DNA from 3 places in the Paenibacillus sp. GCM10028914 genome. Region 2 is predicted to be linked to each of the others. Evidence: riboswitches for the same ligand, from Rfam matches in the RefSeq annotation. Region 2 holds a riboswitch; each other region holds the start of a gene.
The links. Region 2 has a riboswitch for ZMP and ZTP ahead of rpiB (ribose 5-phosphate isomerase B). Riboswitches for the same ligand answer to the same signal wherever they lie in the genome.
Positions count from the first base shown of each region.

Region 1: another riboswitch for ZMP and ZTP. It lies ahead of ACFQV5_RS17895 (DJ-1/PfpI family protein); the one in region 2 lies ahead of rpiB (ribose 5-phosphate isomerase B).
Region 3: another riboswitch for ZMP and ZTP. It lies ahead of ACFQV5_RS10520 (bifunctional 5,10-methylenetetrahydrofolate dehydrogenase/5,10-methenyltetrahydrofolate cyclohydrolase); the one in region 2 lies ahead of rpiB (ribose 5-phosphate isomerase B).

Region 1 is NZ_JBHTFO010000017.1:81,001-85,954, reverse strand. It holds gene ACFQV5_RS17915 (protein kinase family protein) at 9-377, shown strand; gene ACFQV5_RS17910 (phosphotransferase family protein) at 322-1,008, shown strand; gene ACFQV5_RS17905 (histidine phosphatase family protein) at 1,219-1,809, shown strand; gene ACFQV5_RS17900 (histidine phosphatase family protein) at 2,016-2,588, shown strand; ZMP/ZTP riboswitch at 2,814-2,893, shown strand; gene ACFQV5_RS17895 (DJ-1/PfpI family protein) at 2,933-3,529, shown strand; gene ACFQV5_RS17890 (hypothetical protein) at 3,948-4,256, shown strand; gene ACFQV5_RS17885 (GNAT family N-acetyltransferase) at 4,318-4,845, shown strand; gene ACFQV5_RS17880 (NUDIX domain-containing protein) at 4,863-4,954, shown strand, end outside.
Region 2 is NZ_JBHTFO010000008.1:60,485-65,438, forward strand. It holds gene glyA (serine hydroxymethyltransferase) at 1-1,245, opposite strand, end outside; gene ACFQV5_RS06800 (TIGR01440 family protein) at 1,305-1,892, opposite strand; gene rpiB (ribose 5-phosphate isomerase B) at 1,965-2,420, opposite strand; ZMP/ZTP riboswitch at 2,574-2,656, opposite strand; gene ACFQV5_RS06810 (low molecular weight protein arginine phosphatase) at 2,731-3,315, opposite strand; gene ACFQV5_RS06815 (manganese efflux pump MntP) at 3,361-3,921, opposite strand; gene ACFQV5_RS06820 (L-threonylcarbamoyladenylate synthase) at 4,064-4,954, opposite strand, start outside.
Region 3 is NZ_JBHTFO010000012.1:40,290-45,243, forward strand. It holds gene ACFQV5_RS10505 (Na+/H+ antiporter subunit A) at 1-1,405, opposite strand, end outside; gene ACFQV5_RS10510 (hypothetical protein) at 1,659-1,883, shown strand; gene ACFQV5_RS10515 (hypothetical protein) at 1,899-2,174, opposite strand; gene ACFQV5_RS10520 (bifunctional 5,10-methylenetetrahydrofolate dehydrogenase/5,10-methenyltetrahydrofolate cyclohydrolase) at 2,341-3,186, opposite strand; ZMP/ZTP riboswitch at 3,258-3,335, opposite strand; gene ACFQV5_RS10525 (hypothetical protein) at 3,390-3,569, opposite strand; gene ACFQV5_RS10530 (sucrose-specific PTS transporter subunit IIBC) at 3,692-4,954, opposite strand, start outside.

The DNA.
Region 1 (4,954 bases), on a different contig from region 2:
GATAGCAAATGACTACAGAGATATTTTTCTCTGCAAATCGAATTGGAGCAATAACGAATCAACAACTACAGGAAGTGCTAGATCGCTTTAATTTAGGGAACCTCATGGGGTTTCAAGAAACTTCCAATGGTGTTGGCAAGCAAACTATCTTTGTCAGTTCTGATTTAGGAGAATATGTGCTTAAAGGTAATCCCTTATATGAGGGACAATTTCTTGAAGAGAAATTTTATGTGGAAAGCTTAAACAAACTAACAAGCCTACCTGTTTCTGTCCCATACATAGTAGATGAACGCAATGATATTTTTGGTTGGAAATGCTGTTATGCCTCGACTTCCTGGAGAGCACATCTCCGATCAAGACCTCAAAAACAAGATTAGCAAAGAAGAAGAAAAACAAATTGTTAAACTGCTAGCAAACACTTTATGTGAGTTGCATCAATGGAAAGTTGAGGATTTTGGTGAGTTTGATCCAAAGAATCAATGTATTAGACCGTTTAATGGCACCTATAAAACTTGGCTTTACGATCGGATAAGATATTGGTTGGAAGATGCGAAGAAGTATTCCGTAATTACTCCCAAAGATATTGAATGGGTAGAGAAATTATTTTTAATGTGTGAAGAATCGTTTAATGCTCTAAATTCACCCACATTTGTAATGGGCGACTTTAAAGCAGATAATGTGCTGGTTCAACGATCAACCGAGGACTGGATGTTAGGTGGAATCTTTGATTTTACAACTGGGTATTTTGGCGATGGCATAGCTGACCTACCAAGAATAGTTATCATGTATATAGATGAAGATGAAGAAGAACATGCCAAGCTATTTATCAGAGAGTATTTCAATCGTTGTGAAGACAAAGAAGCCTTCAATGCAAGAATTAAAATTCATATGCTTCATCAAAGAGTGTTGGATTGGGGATGTGCCAAGGCAATTGGCGAGGTAACTTGGGATGACACGATGTCCTTTTCGGAGTGGGCTGAAAAATATACGGAATTTGAGATCTTATAAAGCTTAGTATGAATTCTTTTCGAAGAAGGTGCTGACATCTTATAAGATTATATTCATGCATCGGGCAAACGCCCTCGGTCCGGCAGGGGGGATTTCAGAAAGCGAATACAGCCGGACAACATTACACTGGCTAAGTCTGGCGATCCGTCGCATTCGCGCCTTAAGCTAGTGAGGGTCGTGAATATAAAGACGTTAGCTGAAACCATTGCAATGTTGATTAAAGAAAGTGGTGAGATAGAAGTAGTGGAAACCAAATTGTATTTTGTTAGACACGCAGAGTCTGGATATGTAGAAGGTAAAGAAAGAACCAGAGGATTATCAGAAAAAGGAAAAGGAGATTCACAAACGATACTAGAAATTTTTAAATCGGTACACATAGAGATTTTTGTCTCAAGTCCTTACATGAGATCAATCGAAACGATCCGACCAACATCAAATGATCAACATAAAGAGATAACTATAGAAGAAGACTTACGTGAAAGAATCATTGGTGAATTTACCTCAGTTACGTTTAAGGAAGCAAAGCATCGCGTATTTGAAGATATTGATTATTCTTTCCCAGGAGGAGAGTCTAGTAAAGAGGCGCAATTGCGTGCAATTACCGTCATTGATAGGATCATTGAAATTCATCAAGGAAAGAAGATTGTAGTTGGAACACACGGTGATATCATGACATTGATATTGAATTACTTTGATAAACAATATGGGTATAGCTTTTGGGAATCGACTACAATACCTGATATATACAAATTAAGATTTAAAGATCGAGATTTAATTGAAGTGACGAGAATGTGGGAGTAAATTCATCTGTGAGAATCGAAGATTCTCGTCTTATAACAACACATCTACGCTTCGACCTTCGCCCTTGATCCGCAAGATGGGAGTGCAGTGGAGGATTCAGCTCACAACCCTGCGAGGCTAAGTTTTCGACCCGGCGCTAAGCGCCTTAAGCGACGTTATGTGAAATCACAGTAAAGTACATATGATAGCGACTTAAGGAGGTCTGTATGATAACCACAATCTATATGGTTAGGCATGCTGAATCACCATACGATGAAGGGAATGAGAGAACAAGAGGACTTACCGCAAAGGGTAAGTTGGATGTTGAAAAAGTAACGAAGTTACTTATTGATGAAGGAATAGACATAATTATTTCAAGTCCATATTCTCGAGCCGTACTGAGTGTTGAGGGATTGGCTCAACACTTAAACTTAGAGATAGAAACTTTTGAAGATCTTAGGGAACGTCAATTTGCTTCAGATTATATTATTGATCTAATGTCTAATATTAGAAATAACTTCTACAACCCTGAGTATGCACTACCAGGTGGTGAATCTAACGCAGATTGCCAGAATAGGTCAATCGGAGTGCTCAAAACCATATTAAAAGAACACCAAGGGAAGAAAATTGTTCTTGGAACACACGGTCTTGTAATGACTTTGATGATGAATCATTTTGATACTAATTATGGCTTGGAGTTCTTAGATCAATTAAAGAAACCGGATATCTATAAAATGCAATTTGAAGATCTAGAATTAAAAGAAGTAATCAGAATGTGGAAGGAATGTGACATTACATAAAATCGAACAAGCCGCCGCGTTCCCTGGAGTAAAGTCGAGGAAGTATATGCCGGGACATATCGGCACCACCTAACTGCATCGTGGCGATTTGCTACGCAGCCTTAAGGTGGGGGACGTCGTGAACACGGTAACGTTATAAGAAATGATCGCAAAGGGCCATTAAAAACAATTTCATGTTCGATATATTGATATCTCTAAATTGTAAGATATAATTAACTTCAAGAATATGGTATGTGTAACTGGCGAGAACGTAGATAACTACGGTGGAGCACATACTTCATATGCCGTTCGCCTGGGCAAAGTATTTGGTCTTATGAGATCAAGTACTTATTTTATTTTAGGAGATGGTCTGGGTGAATAGAACAAGGAATGTAGCGGTATTATTGTATGAGCATGTAGATGGTTTAGATTTTTGTGGAGCATTCGATGTATTTGCTACCGCGAGCAATTGGGGAAAGGATTTTAATACTTATACTGTGAGTGAGAAAGCTGGGTTAATAAATACGATTAGTTCGTTTGCAGTTTCCCCTAAATATAATTTTAACGATTGTCCTCAACCTGATATTTTGGTTATCCCTGGAGGCATAGGATCTAGAACAGAAATGAATAATGAGGTTTTAACATCATGGATCAATAGTATTTCTAAAGATACAGAACTTGTATTATCCATTTGTACGGGTGCGCTATTGTTAGCAAAGGCAAATCTGTTAAGTGGACTAAAGGTAACAACGAATAGAAGGGCAATGGATTTATTAGCACAAGTGGCACCTAAGGATTGTGAAATAATAGATGACATCAGGTATATAGACAATGGTAAGATAGTGATGTCGGCTGGTGTTACTGCTGGAATTGATGCTTCTCTCTATGTTGTATCAAGACTATTAGGAGTAGAGAGAGCAATAGAAACAGCATCAAGATTAGAGTATATATGGAATCAGTAACTGACCAAGAAGGGAATACCTATCCAAGCCAATTGTATGGACCAAGTGTTAGCGCACTTGGTCTTTATTAACTACAATATGCGTATGGGGATTGTTCAGAAAATTTTGAGGGATTATTTGAACTAGATTTAGAGAAATTAATATCTGGAGAGTTCAAGTGATTCGGATATGCGGAAAGTAGTGAAAGTAATAAAACCATGCATAAGTGATATAGATTATCAACATAAAGCAAACACACAATAATTCATATAACAACATATACATGCATAATAGCCTTGGCTCGTAGATACAAGAAACGTTATAGGAAATCAGCATAGAATCGAAAAGTACCTATGCCAACCACAATGGGAATGTGGAATGAAGTTAAAGTCAGTTAATTGAGAAAGCGTTGATTAACAAAGAAAGGATGATTGTTAAAATGCGTAAATGGTTTTTATCAGGATTGTTACTCGTATTTATATCATTAATTATAGTTTGGATAACACAAATGTATGAAATATTAGTTTTCTTTAATATGTCACTAGGGATGATTAGTCTAGCAATAGCCCTATATATTCAAATCGGATTAAAGTGGTTGTATAACTATAACGAGTTTAGAAACAATCATAACGGAGCAGATTACCAGGAGAAGAATCGATTAAAATACAAGTTCATAATGTTTGGTTTTCCTAATATAGTGGTTGGAGGGATTGTAAATGAGGTTTTTGATATCTGGCCTTGGAATTAGCTGAGAAGAATGTTGGATTTCCGTTATATGAAATCGGAGCACTTACTAAGGAGGATTTATGATGCACATAGAAACCTCGAGATTAATAATTAGAGACCTCATAATGAAGGATTGGACAGATGTACATATATATGCGTCTAATCCTAAAGTAACAGAATATACGATTTGGGGACCAAACAATGAAGATGAAACTAAAGCATACGTCAATGAACAAATTGAAAAACAACAAACAATTGACCGAACCGATTTTGAACTTGCAGTAATATTGAAAGATACGAATCAATTAATAGGTGGATGTGGATTTTATATTAAAGAGTTAAATGCAGAAATCGGTTATTGCTTTAATCCAGATTACTGGAAAAATGGATATGCAAGTGAAGTATCAAAAGCAATGTTAAAGTTAGCATTTGAAAAATTCAAAGTACATAGAGTTTATGCAACATGTCGTCCAGGTAATATTGGATCTGCAAAGGTTTTAAGTAAAATTGGAATGAAAAAAGAAGGCCATTTAAGAGAACATATATGGGCTAAAGGGAAATTTCATGATTCATATTTATTTTCCATTTTAGAGAATGAATATACAGAATAGTGCCTTAGGAGATGAGAATGAACACTCGATTAATGTCTACCGCATTTCTATATTATAATGACAAAATTTTGATGATGAAACGATCTGCAAATAGGAAGCTTGCCCCAGG
Region 2 (4,954 bases):
TTTCATTTCTGGGTACAAAGGATACTTCTCTGTCAGTTCAGCCACCATGCGGCTTGCTTTAGCAAGTGTTTCCTCGTCATTTGGCTGACGCAGGGTAAGAGCAATGATCTTACCGATCTGAACCATCGCTTCTTCATCCATACCGCGGGAAGTTACAGCCGGCGTACCAATGCGGATACCGCTTGTTACGAAAGGACTTGTAGGATCGAACGGAATCGCATTCTTGTTCACTGTGATTCCGATGGAATCAAGAACCTTCTCCGCATCTTTACCGGTAATGTCGAGGTTACGCGTATCAACCAGCATCAGGTGATTGTCGGTTCCGCCGGACACGATGTTAAGTCCTTCGGAAATTAACGTTTCCGCCAATACTTTAGCGTTCTTCACAACTTGCTGCGCATGCTCCTTGAAGGATGGTTCGAGCGCTTCACCCAGAGCAACTGCTTTGGATGCGATCACGTGCATAAGTGGTCCACCTTGGGAACCTGGGAATACAGCTTTATCGATCGCTGCTGCCCATGGCTGCTTACAAAGAATCATACCGCCACGTGGTCCGCGCAGTGTTTTGTGTGTTGTTGTCGTTACAAAATGTGCATGCGGTACTGGGTTAGGATGCAGACCTGCAGCAACAAGACCCGCAATATGAGCCATATCAACCATGAACAACGCACCTACGTCGTTCGCGATAGAAGCCAGTGCTTCGAAATCGATTGTACGCGGATATGCACTTGCGCCTGCAACGATCAGACGTGGACGGTGCTTGAAAGCCGCTTTGCGTACTTCGTTGTAGTCGATAAGGAACGTATCTTCCTGAACACCATAAGCAACAAAGTTATACAAAAGACCAGATGCATTAACAGGACTTCCGTGGGTCAAGTGCCCGCCGTGTGCCAAATTCATACCAAGTACAGTGTCACCAGGCTTCAATGCAGCCAAATATACAGCCATGTTCGCCTGTGCTCCAGAGTGAGGCTGAACGTTGACATGTTCTGCACCGAACAATTCTTTTGCACGGTCACGAGCCAGATCTTCCACAATATCAACACGTTCACAACCGCCGTAGTAACGTTTGCCTGGGTATCCTTCAGCATATTTATTAGTCAGTACGGAACCCATCGCTTCCATAACTGCTTCACTCACGATATTCTCGGAAGCGATAAGCTCAATATTGCTGCGTTGACGTTTCAGTTCCAAATTCATAGCTTCCAGGACAGCCGGGTCTTGCTTACGCAAATTCTCCATCATTAAAGGTTCCTCCCCAAAATTAAATAATTATATGGTACATCATCAATCACAGCCCAAACTTAATCACATGCTGATGAATCGTTCTCCTGCTCCAACCGATACTTGGCCCTCTCCCCGCCGATTAGCTTCGGTCTCGTGAAAGCCGCAGTCACACGCGCCTCTCCGATATACCGGATACTTGGGCGAAAAGGTACCGCAACACGGCGCAGATGCATTCCAATCATCGTCTCACCGATATCTACGCCAGCATGAGCTAAGATACTCTCTGCAAGACACGGGTCTTTAAAACGGCGATAAGCCGCAGAAGCCATGGAACCGCCCGCATGCGGAACCGGTACAGCAGCAACTTCTGTTAGTCCCAAGTGTTCAAGCAATTCGCGCTCCACCACAAGTGCACGGTTCAAATGCTCGCAACACTGAAAAGCGGTGTAAAAACCATACGCTGTTTGTACTTCCATAATGGCATCCAGCACTTGATTAGCTGTTTCGAGCGCTCCACCGGTACCAATCCGGCGACCCACAATTTCACTAGTGCTCGTTCCAACAACCAGCACCTTGCCTGGTCCAAGACTTGCAGCCTCGGCTAACTCTTTCACAACTGTCACGGTTTGCTCTTTCAACGCATGATCAATCGGGTAATCTGTCATGTCACAGCCCTCCATGGAGTTCGTCTGAATGCAACTGCTTTATGCAAAGTTACCGTCATTCCTGGAATGAACTTACTTCTTCAAGTAACGTTCCTCGATCGCTTTAATCTTGTTCACTCTGCCCACATGCCGCTCACCTTGACTAAACTCCGTTTCAAGCCAAGCGGTTACGATTTCTGCTGCGAGTCCAGGTCCTACCACTCGTTCACCGAGAGCAAGCACGTTGCTGTCATTATGCTCACGGGTAGCTTTTGCCGAAAACACATCATGCGTCAGCGCACAGCGGATGCCCGGCACCTTGTTCGCTGCAATACTCATACCGATTCCCGTTCCGCAGATTAGAATTCCACGATCAGCCTCTCCGGAAACAACCTTCTCGCATACCGGAAGCGCGTAATCAGGATAATCTACCGAATCAGAACAACCACAGCCCAAATCTTCAACCTCATGTCCAAGGCTACGAATGACCTGTGAAATTTCTTCTCTCAAACGAATACCGGCATGATCTGTGCCCAATGCGATTTTCATATGAAAAACCCCCTAATAAGTTTCATCTTTTGTCTTTCGCATTTTTGCAGAATATCGCAAAACGCGCGTACAACAACTTGTATCATTATAACCCAAATTGTCATCAAAAGACGAAAAAAAGAGCAGTCCGCGCACGTGAAATGTGCACCAAATGCTCTTTGCCCAGGCGACCGGCCGTATGTTTCCGGTGCTCCATCGTGGTTTCATCCACTTCGTCGCCAGTTACACCGGAATCCGTGTTTTTCCCCTTCATCTTAAATCAAACGCTGAGGAAAAGCAACGGATAATTTGCGTATATGTGATCCAATTCCTATTTATTCTCAAGATCCAGTTTGTCCAGTAAGCGAAACAACGCTGAACGGATTTCCGCTGCCGTTGCCTCATAATCCTCGAGAGAGCCGCCGAATGGATCGGAAATATCAAAGCTCGGAATCCGCTGTCTGAGTTCAATAAGTCTTACTTTATCCTGCTCCAGCAACTCGCCGCCAAGAGATCTCGTCATCTCCATCGACGCGAGAAGACTGTCCTGTTCTTGCAAATCACGAAGCACCCGCTCATCATTCTCAACGTATTCCTTTAACGTGTGAACTTTGTCCGCAGCATAGGGGAACTGACGAATCGCGTACTGCTTATGGGATAATGTCAATGTCAGAATAAGATCTGCCCATTCCACCAAATCTATGCTTAAAGGTTTAGATGTCAATCCATCCTCGATTTGCTGATCCCGAAGCACCGACTCCGCATGTGATGAAATCGGCATTCCTTCAATAGCTGCAACACCAGCAGAACGTACCTCAAGGGCGATTCCTCTCCCCTTGGCAAGTTTACGCAGCATACCTTCAGCCATCGGACTGCGACAGGTGTTGCCGGTACAAACGAACAATATGTTTTTCACGGTCTCCACCTCCCCTAAATTGTATACTTTACTGCCGTTATTGTATCAAAATATAAACATCAAACCAAATGCAAGCAGAATGACGCCGCCTAACATTTCTCCGTATTCACCAAGTTTGCTAGCTGCCTGCCGACCAATTGTCAGCCCTAAGATGGACATAAGCCCGCCAATAACACCAAATGAAATGACAATCGGCAGCATATCTTTCACAAACATCCCCAGCGAGACACCTACTGAGAAGGAGTCGATACTGACGCTGAGTGAAAACAGTAGCATGCCGAGCAGCGTTGTGGGATTTACAAACCCTCCCTCTTCTTTTCGAAAAGAGTTCCAGATCATATGTCCACCAAGAAGCACAAGGAGACCTCCTGCGGCAAACCCCGTAACTTGTCCGAGCAAAGCTCCAACATATCGGCCGGCAACCAGCCCGATCAACGGCATGATCATATGAAAAAAGGCGATCAGTAAACTGATCATCAGGATATGTCTCAGCCGGATACCTCTCATGCCAACGCCAATTCCTAATGAAAATGCATCAAGCCCGAGCGCCACAGCCATAATTAAGATGGTCGCGAGCTGCCCTGATTGGATTGAAGTTTCCAACATCTGAATTTCCCCCAAGTCCCTATGGTCTTGTACACCATATGCGGACAAGGGGCGATTCATACCTGATTTTGCATCGAGGGGGTCAGAGAGAAACCCGTCCTAATCATGCGGCCTCACCTAATTTATCGTGGCAGCAACCTCATTAATCCATTTCATCTGCTAGTAAAATATGATGGCCTGCCGCCTTAAGCAGCCGGTTCATCACTGCGGCGCCAAGGCCTTTCTCCGGGCAGGATTCAGCCAGGAGAAAGGTCGCGCCCTCTTCATCGAATTGGCGCAGCCCGGCGTAAAGCCGCTTAGCCGCTTCCTCAGGTGCGGCCAAGCTGCCGAGCGAGACGACGACGTCTGCGCGGTAGTGACCGATGTGCTCGTCGAACGACAGCACACCGGTCTTTTCTCCGCGCGCCTTCGCGGCGTCAAGCTCGGCCTGGATCTTGGCGGACACAGCGTCTGCCGTCCGCCCTTGTACGATGCACAGCGCACCTTTGGGTGCGTAGTGCGTGTACTTCATGCCCGGCGAGCGAGGCGCCGGGCTGTCAGTGCCACCGGCGCGCGTAAGCGCCGGGTCGCGCTGCACGCTTGCCGCAATGGCGGCAAGCTGCTCTTCCGTGACGCCGCCGGGGCGAAGCACCGTCACGGCACCGTCCTGGCCTACCTGCACGACCGTCGACTCGACACCGACCCCGGCGGGGCCGCCGTCGAGAATGCCGTCGATGCTGCCGGCCAGGTCCTCAAACACATGGCTGGCCAGCGTTGGGCTCGGCCGGCCAGAACGGTTCGCGCTCGGTGCCGCGAGCGGACAGCCTGCGGCGCTGATCAGTGCCAGCGCCACCTTATGATCCGGCATGCGGATCGCAACCGTATCCAGCCCAGCTGTCACGCGCGGGGATACCGCGCTTGGCTTCACAGGTAAGACCAGTGTCAGCGGTCCCGGCCAGTAAGCTTCCATCAAACGCCGCTCTGTATCATTCACACCAAGAACAAGATCCTCGAGCTGTGACAGATCGGAAATATGCACGATAAGAGGGTTGTC
Region 3 (4,954 bases), on a different contig from region 2:
GTTTCTTATCGAGCTTGCTCGGTTGAAACTTGCCTGAGAACGTTTTGAACACCAAAATCATGCTGTACAGGAATGTAAACACGCTTGCCACCCAAGCCACGACAGGGATGAGTACACCCCATGTTTGAACATTCCAGAAATCCATTTCTGTCGCTTGAAGCACTGCTGTAAAGAACATTTCTTTACTTAAAAATCCATTAAACGGTGGTAATCCAGCCATCGAAAATGCACCAATCGCAGCAACTGTAAATGTGATCGGCATGAGCGACATAAGACCGCCTAACTTCCGGATATCTCGTGTACCGGTTTCGTGGTCTACAATCCCTACTACCATAAACAGTGCGCCTTTGAACGTGGCATGATTTATGAGGTGAAAGATAGCAGCTGTTGTCGCTTTTGTGTAAACCAGAGACTCTGGATTACCAGAATAAAAAGCTGCAGCTGAACCAAGACCGAGCAAACTCATAATCAATCCCAACTGGCTAATCGTAGAAAAAGCAAGCAATGCTTTTAAATCGGTCTGTTTAATGGCACGAATAGATCCATAGATCAGTGTGGTTAGTCCAACCGCTGTCACGAGCCAAAACCACTCGGCATGACCCGCGAACACGGGGCTAAAACGGGCAACCAAATAAAGGCCGGCTTTTACCATCGTAGCGGAATGAAGATAAGCACTGACAGGTGTTGGTGCTTCCATCGCATCCGGCAACCAAATATGAAACGGAAACTGAGCCGACTTCGTAAAAGCGCCCAGAAGAATGAGAAACATAGCAGGTATAAATAATACATGGTCCGTAATCTCACCGACGCTTCCAATGATTTCTCGGACGCTCATACTGTTCGCCATGATCGATAACATAAGAAAACCGGTGAACATGGCAAGACCACCAAATACGGTAATAAGCATGGATTTTAGCGCTCCGTATCTGGAGCGATCTCTAGTATGCCAGAAAGCGATCAGCAGGAAGGAAGATACACTCGTCAATTCCCAAAATCCGTAAAGTACCATCACGTTATCGGACAGCACGACACCGAGCATAGCCCCCATGAACAGAAGCAAGTATACATAAAACCGGTGGATCGCTTCTTTGTTCTTATCCATGTAGAACACAGAATAGAAGACAACAAGCATACCAATGCCCGTAATCAGCAAGGCAAATAACAGACTCAGTCCATCAAGATATACGGTGAAATTGATGCCTAAAGAAGGTATCCATCGTAAGGTAGAGAGTACTTCTCCCCCCTCCTGTACCGAAGGAATCCTGCTGATGAAATAGGCGAACAAAATCGCAGGGACAGGCAGGATAAACCATCCTGTGTGTATTCGTTTCATAAACTTGTAAAACAGAGGTACCAAAACGGCAAAAAGAATAGGTACCATAATGGCGACGTGAAGCAGCGACAAGTTGATTCCTCCTTAGCCCAAAAATGTAATCTTTCCTTAGTATTGCCAAAATTATTACCAATACATAGATCGTAAGACCAAAAAAACGCAAAAAGAGCCCGCTGTTGGCAGGCTCCTCCGGTTATTTCCATATATAGTTCGCGTTCAGTCTCAAACTGAGAATCAGTATAGCTTAATTTTGGCGCTTTTGTCAAAAGAATTATGAATGAAAAATCTGAGATGGGGAATCACTCTTAGGTGAGGAGTGATAATAATGATTACCCGGAAAGTCACCGTTTGTGTTACGCTGTTCGCCTTTCTAATCATCGGGGCAGCGTTGATGGACAGGCATATTAACCGAATACATTACCCTGAATCAAACCTAGAGCCATTTAGCTATACAGATCATTTAAACAATCGCAGCCTAAAAGAAACAAACAATGGTGCCGCGTCCTTTTATCCGCGAGAATACATCAGAATCATCCGTACAACCGAGTAATTCAGGCCCACTTGATTACAGACTTTTGAAAGCTTTAATGAAGCTGGCTGGGTTATCTTTAACCGTATACGAATATACACCTAGCTTCGTATGCAGATAAAGAAATCCACCCGTTTCCCCCATCTTACGATAAGACACGTCAAACACATCGGTTATCGGAAACTCACGATACTGAGTTACGATCTTATCATTATACAAATATAAAGTACGGTTTTCCTCAATCGTTCTTTGTTCCGTACTTCCAACTTCTCTCCGGATTTTATAATAGGGCTGTACAGCTAACCACTCCATATTTGCCCTCCTGTTCGTAAGTTCAAGAATGTAGTCTCAGGGTATTCGTACTTAGCAATCATTGTAGCATAATCTTAATCAATTCAAAATTTTCATATGAAAAGAAACAGCTACTCATCCATACAGGATAAATAGCCGTCTCATGATACTTACATTGTTGTTACGTTTAATTCACGGTCTTCTCCGCAGCATCAACCGTATGCTTCAGTAATGTAGCGATCGTAACCGGCCCAACACCACCGGGAACAGGAGTTATCGCACTTGCACGCTCATAACAAGCATCGTAATCACAATCTCCGATATTGCCTTCATTGTATCCAGCATCCATAATAACTGCGCCTTGCTTGATCCAATCTCCTTGAATGAAGTTAGGTTTTCCGACTGCCGCCACAACGATATCCCCTTGGGATACCAGTTGGTCTAAATTTTGCGTTCTGGAATGACAAATGGTCACGGTAGCATTCCGATTCAGAAGCATCATTGACACCGGCTTTCCGAGAATCGGACTTCTGCCTACAACGACAGCGTGCTTTCCTTCCATCGGAATCTGGTATTCGTCCATAATTGCCAGAATAGCTGCTGGCGTACAGGAAGGAAAGGCTGCCTGCCCAAATGCATTTTGAGCAAATCCAAGCATGGTAACACCGTCTACATCTTTTTCAATCGAGATTGCTTCAAAAGCAGCGCGTTCATCAATATGATGCGGGACCGGATGCTGAAGCAATATACCGTGAACAGACGGATCATTATTTAGATCACGAATAACGTTAATTAATTCTTCCGTAGAAGTTGAGCTTTCCAGCACTACACGTTTGGAATCGATCCCGAGTCTCTTGCAGGCATTCCCCTTCATTCGAACGTATGTCTCTGAGGCAGGGTCATCACCGACAAGTATAGTTGCCAAACAAGGCGTAACTCCATTCTGTACCAATTGTTCGACACGCTCTTTCAATTCCTCTTTAATACGATTTGCGACTTGATTACCATCCAAGATCAATGGTTCATTCTTCATGTTTACCAGCCCTTTCGACAAGTTATGTTTATAAAACACAAAGAGGTAAGGAGATTCTTCGAGAATCTCCTTACCTCTGCCCAGGCGTACGGCTGTTATCTATGTGCTCCCTCATGGTGTTCCATGCTACGCCAGTTACACATAGTGACTTTTGTTAAATATATCACGTTTTGAAGCAATGCGCATCTATCTTTGGGATGTTATTATTCTTTTTTTCGGCGGTTGAATCGATCCATCACTTCTAGTGCTACGATAAACAAGACGAATAAAATGAACATGGATATAGATCTGTAATAGTCGATTAATCCGAACTGGGGCGCGATCCCGGCAGTGATGCCGACAATCACTATGCCAAGCACAGATAGCTTCCAACCTCTAAACATGATGCACGACTCCTCACATTTAAGCTTTCTGTCACTCATTATACAATGTTCTCCAGCAGAAGTAACTTCTTCTCCGTACAAGAAAAAAGCTCGCCAGCAATGCGGCGAGCTTTCTATATCTACTATTTATTTTTCAAACTCAGTTCATCCAGCATTTTATCATTAAACCCAAAGAACCAGGTTAATGCAAATGCTATTGCCATGGCTACTATGTTACAGAGGATATAAAGTGGAAGCTGGCTATTCAAGTAAAGGAGCGTTCCTGGTATAACGGTGACTGCCATACCAGTAGCTTTAAGCTGGAATAGCGATGCCATGAATCCGCCTACACCCCCACCGATTAAACCCATAACAAACGGCTTAACATAACGCAGGTTGACACCAAATATAGCTGGTTCTGAAATACCCAATAATGCGGAGAACGAAGACGGGAACGACAACGCTTTCAGCTTCTTATTCTTCGTCTTCATGCCTACTGCAAGACAAGCTGCGCCTTGAGCAGCCATCGCGCTTGTGACGATTGCGTTAAATGGATTGGCTCCTGTCCGCTCAAGTAATTGGATCTCCAAAAAGTTAAAGATATGATGCACACCCGTAACGACAATAATCTGATTAAGGAAGCCAATGAGAAGTCCTGCCAAACCGAAAGGAAGTTCTAACACGAACGTTGTTGCGTTCAGAACGATTTCTTCAACTGAATGGAATACGGGACCAATCGCGAATAGTCCAAGAATAATCATGACAACAAGGGTTAAGAATGGTGTTACGATCAAATCAATGGCTTCAGGAATTCTCTTTCTAAGAAAACGCTCAAATTTCGCACCTAGTAATCCCATAAAAAAAGCTGGCAGAACGGACCCTTGATATCCAACAACCGGTATAAATCCAAGGAATATAAGTGCTTCTGATGACCCATTAGCTACTTCATAAGCATTAGGTAATGCAGGATTTACAAGCATCAAGCCTAAGACAATCCCGAGGACCGGACTACCGCCAAATACTCTGAATGCGGACCAAGCAACCAAAGCAGGCAAGAACGCAAATGCCGTATCCGTTAGCACCTGTGTAAAGAGCAGGAAGTTCGGTGAAATATCAGCTGGTGTTGCACCAAACCACGCAAGCACCTGTTCTTGTGTCAGTAACCCCCGAAGTCCCATAAATAATCCTGTTGCAACCAATACGGGGATAATCGGAACGAATACGTCACCGAAAGTACGAATTGCACGTTGAAAAGCATTCCCTGATTTCTTTGATTCGCTTTTTAACGCCTCTTTACTTGTGCTTTCTAATCCAAGGTTTTCGACCTCTTCAAATATTTGATTAACCGTACCGGTACCAAAGATAATCTGATATTGGCCCGAGTTAAAAAAAGCGCCTTTAACCTT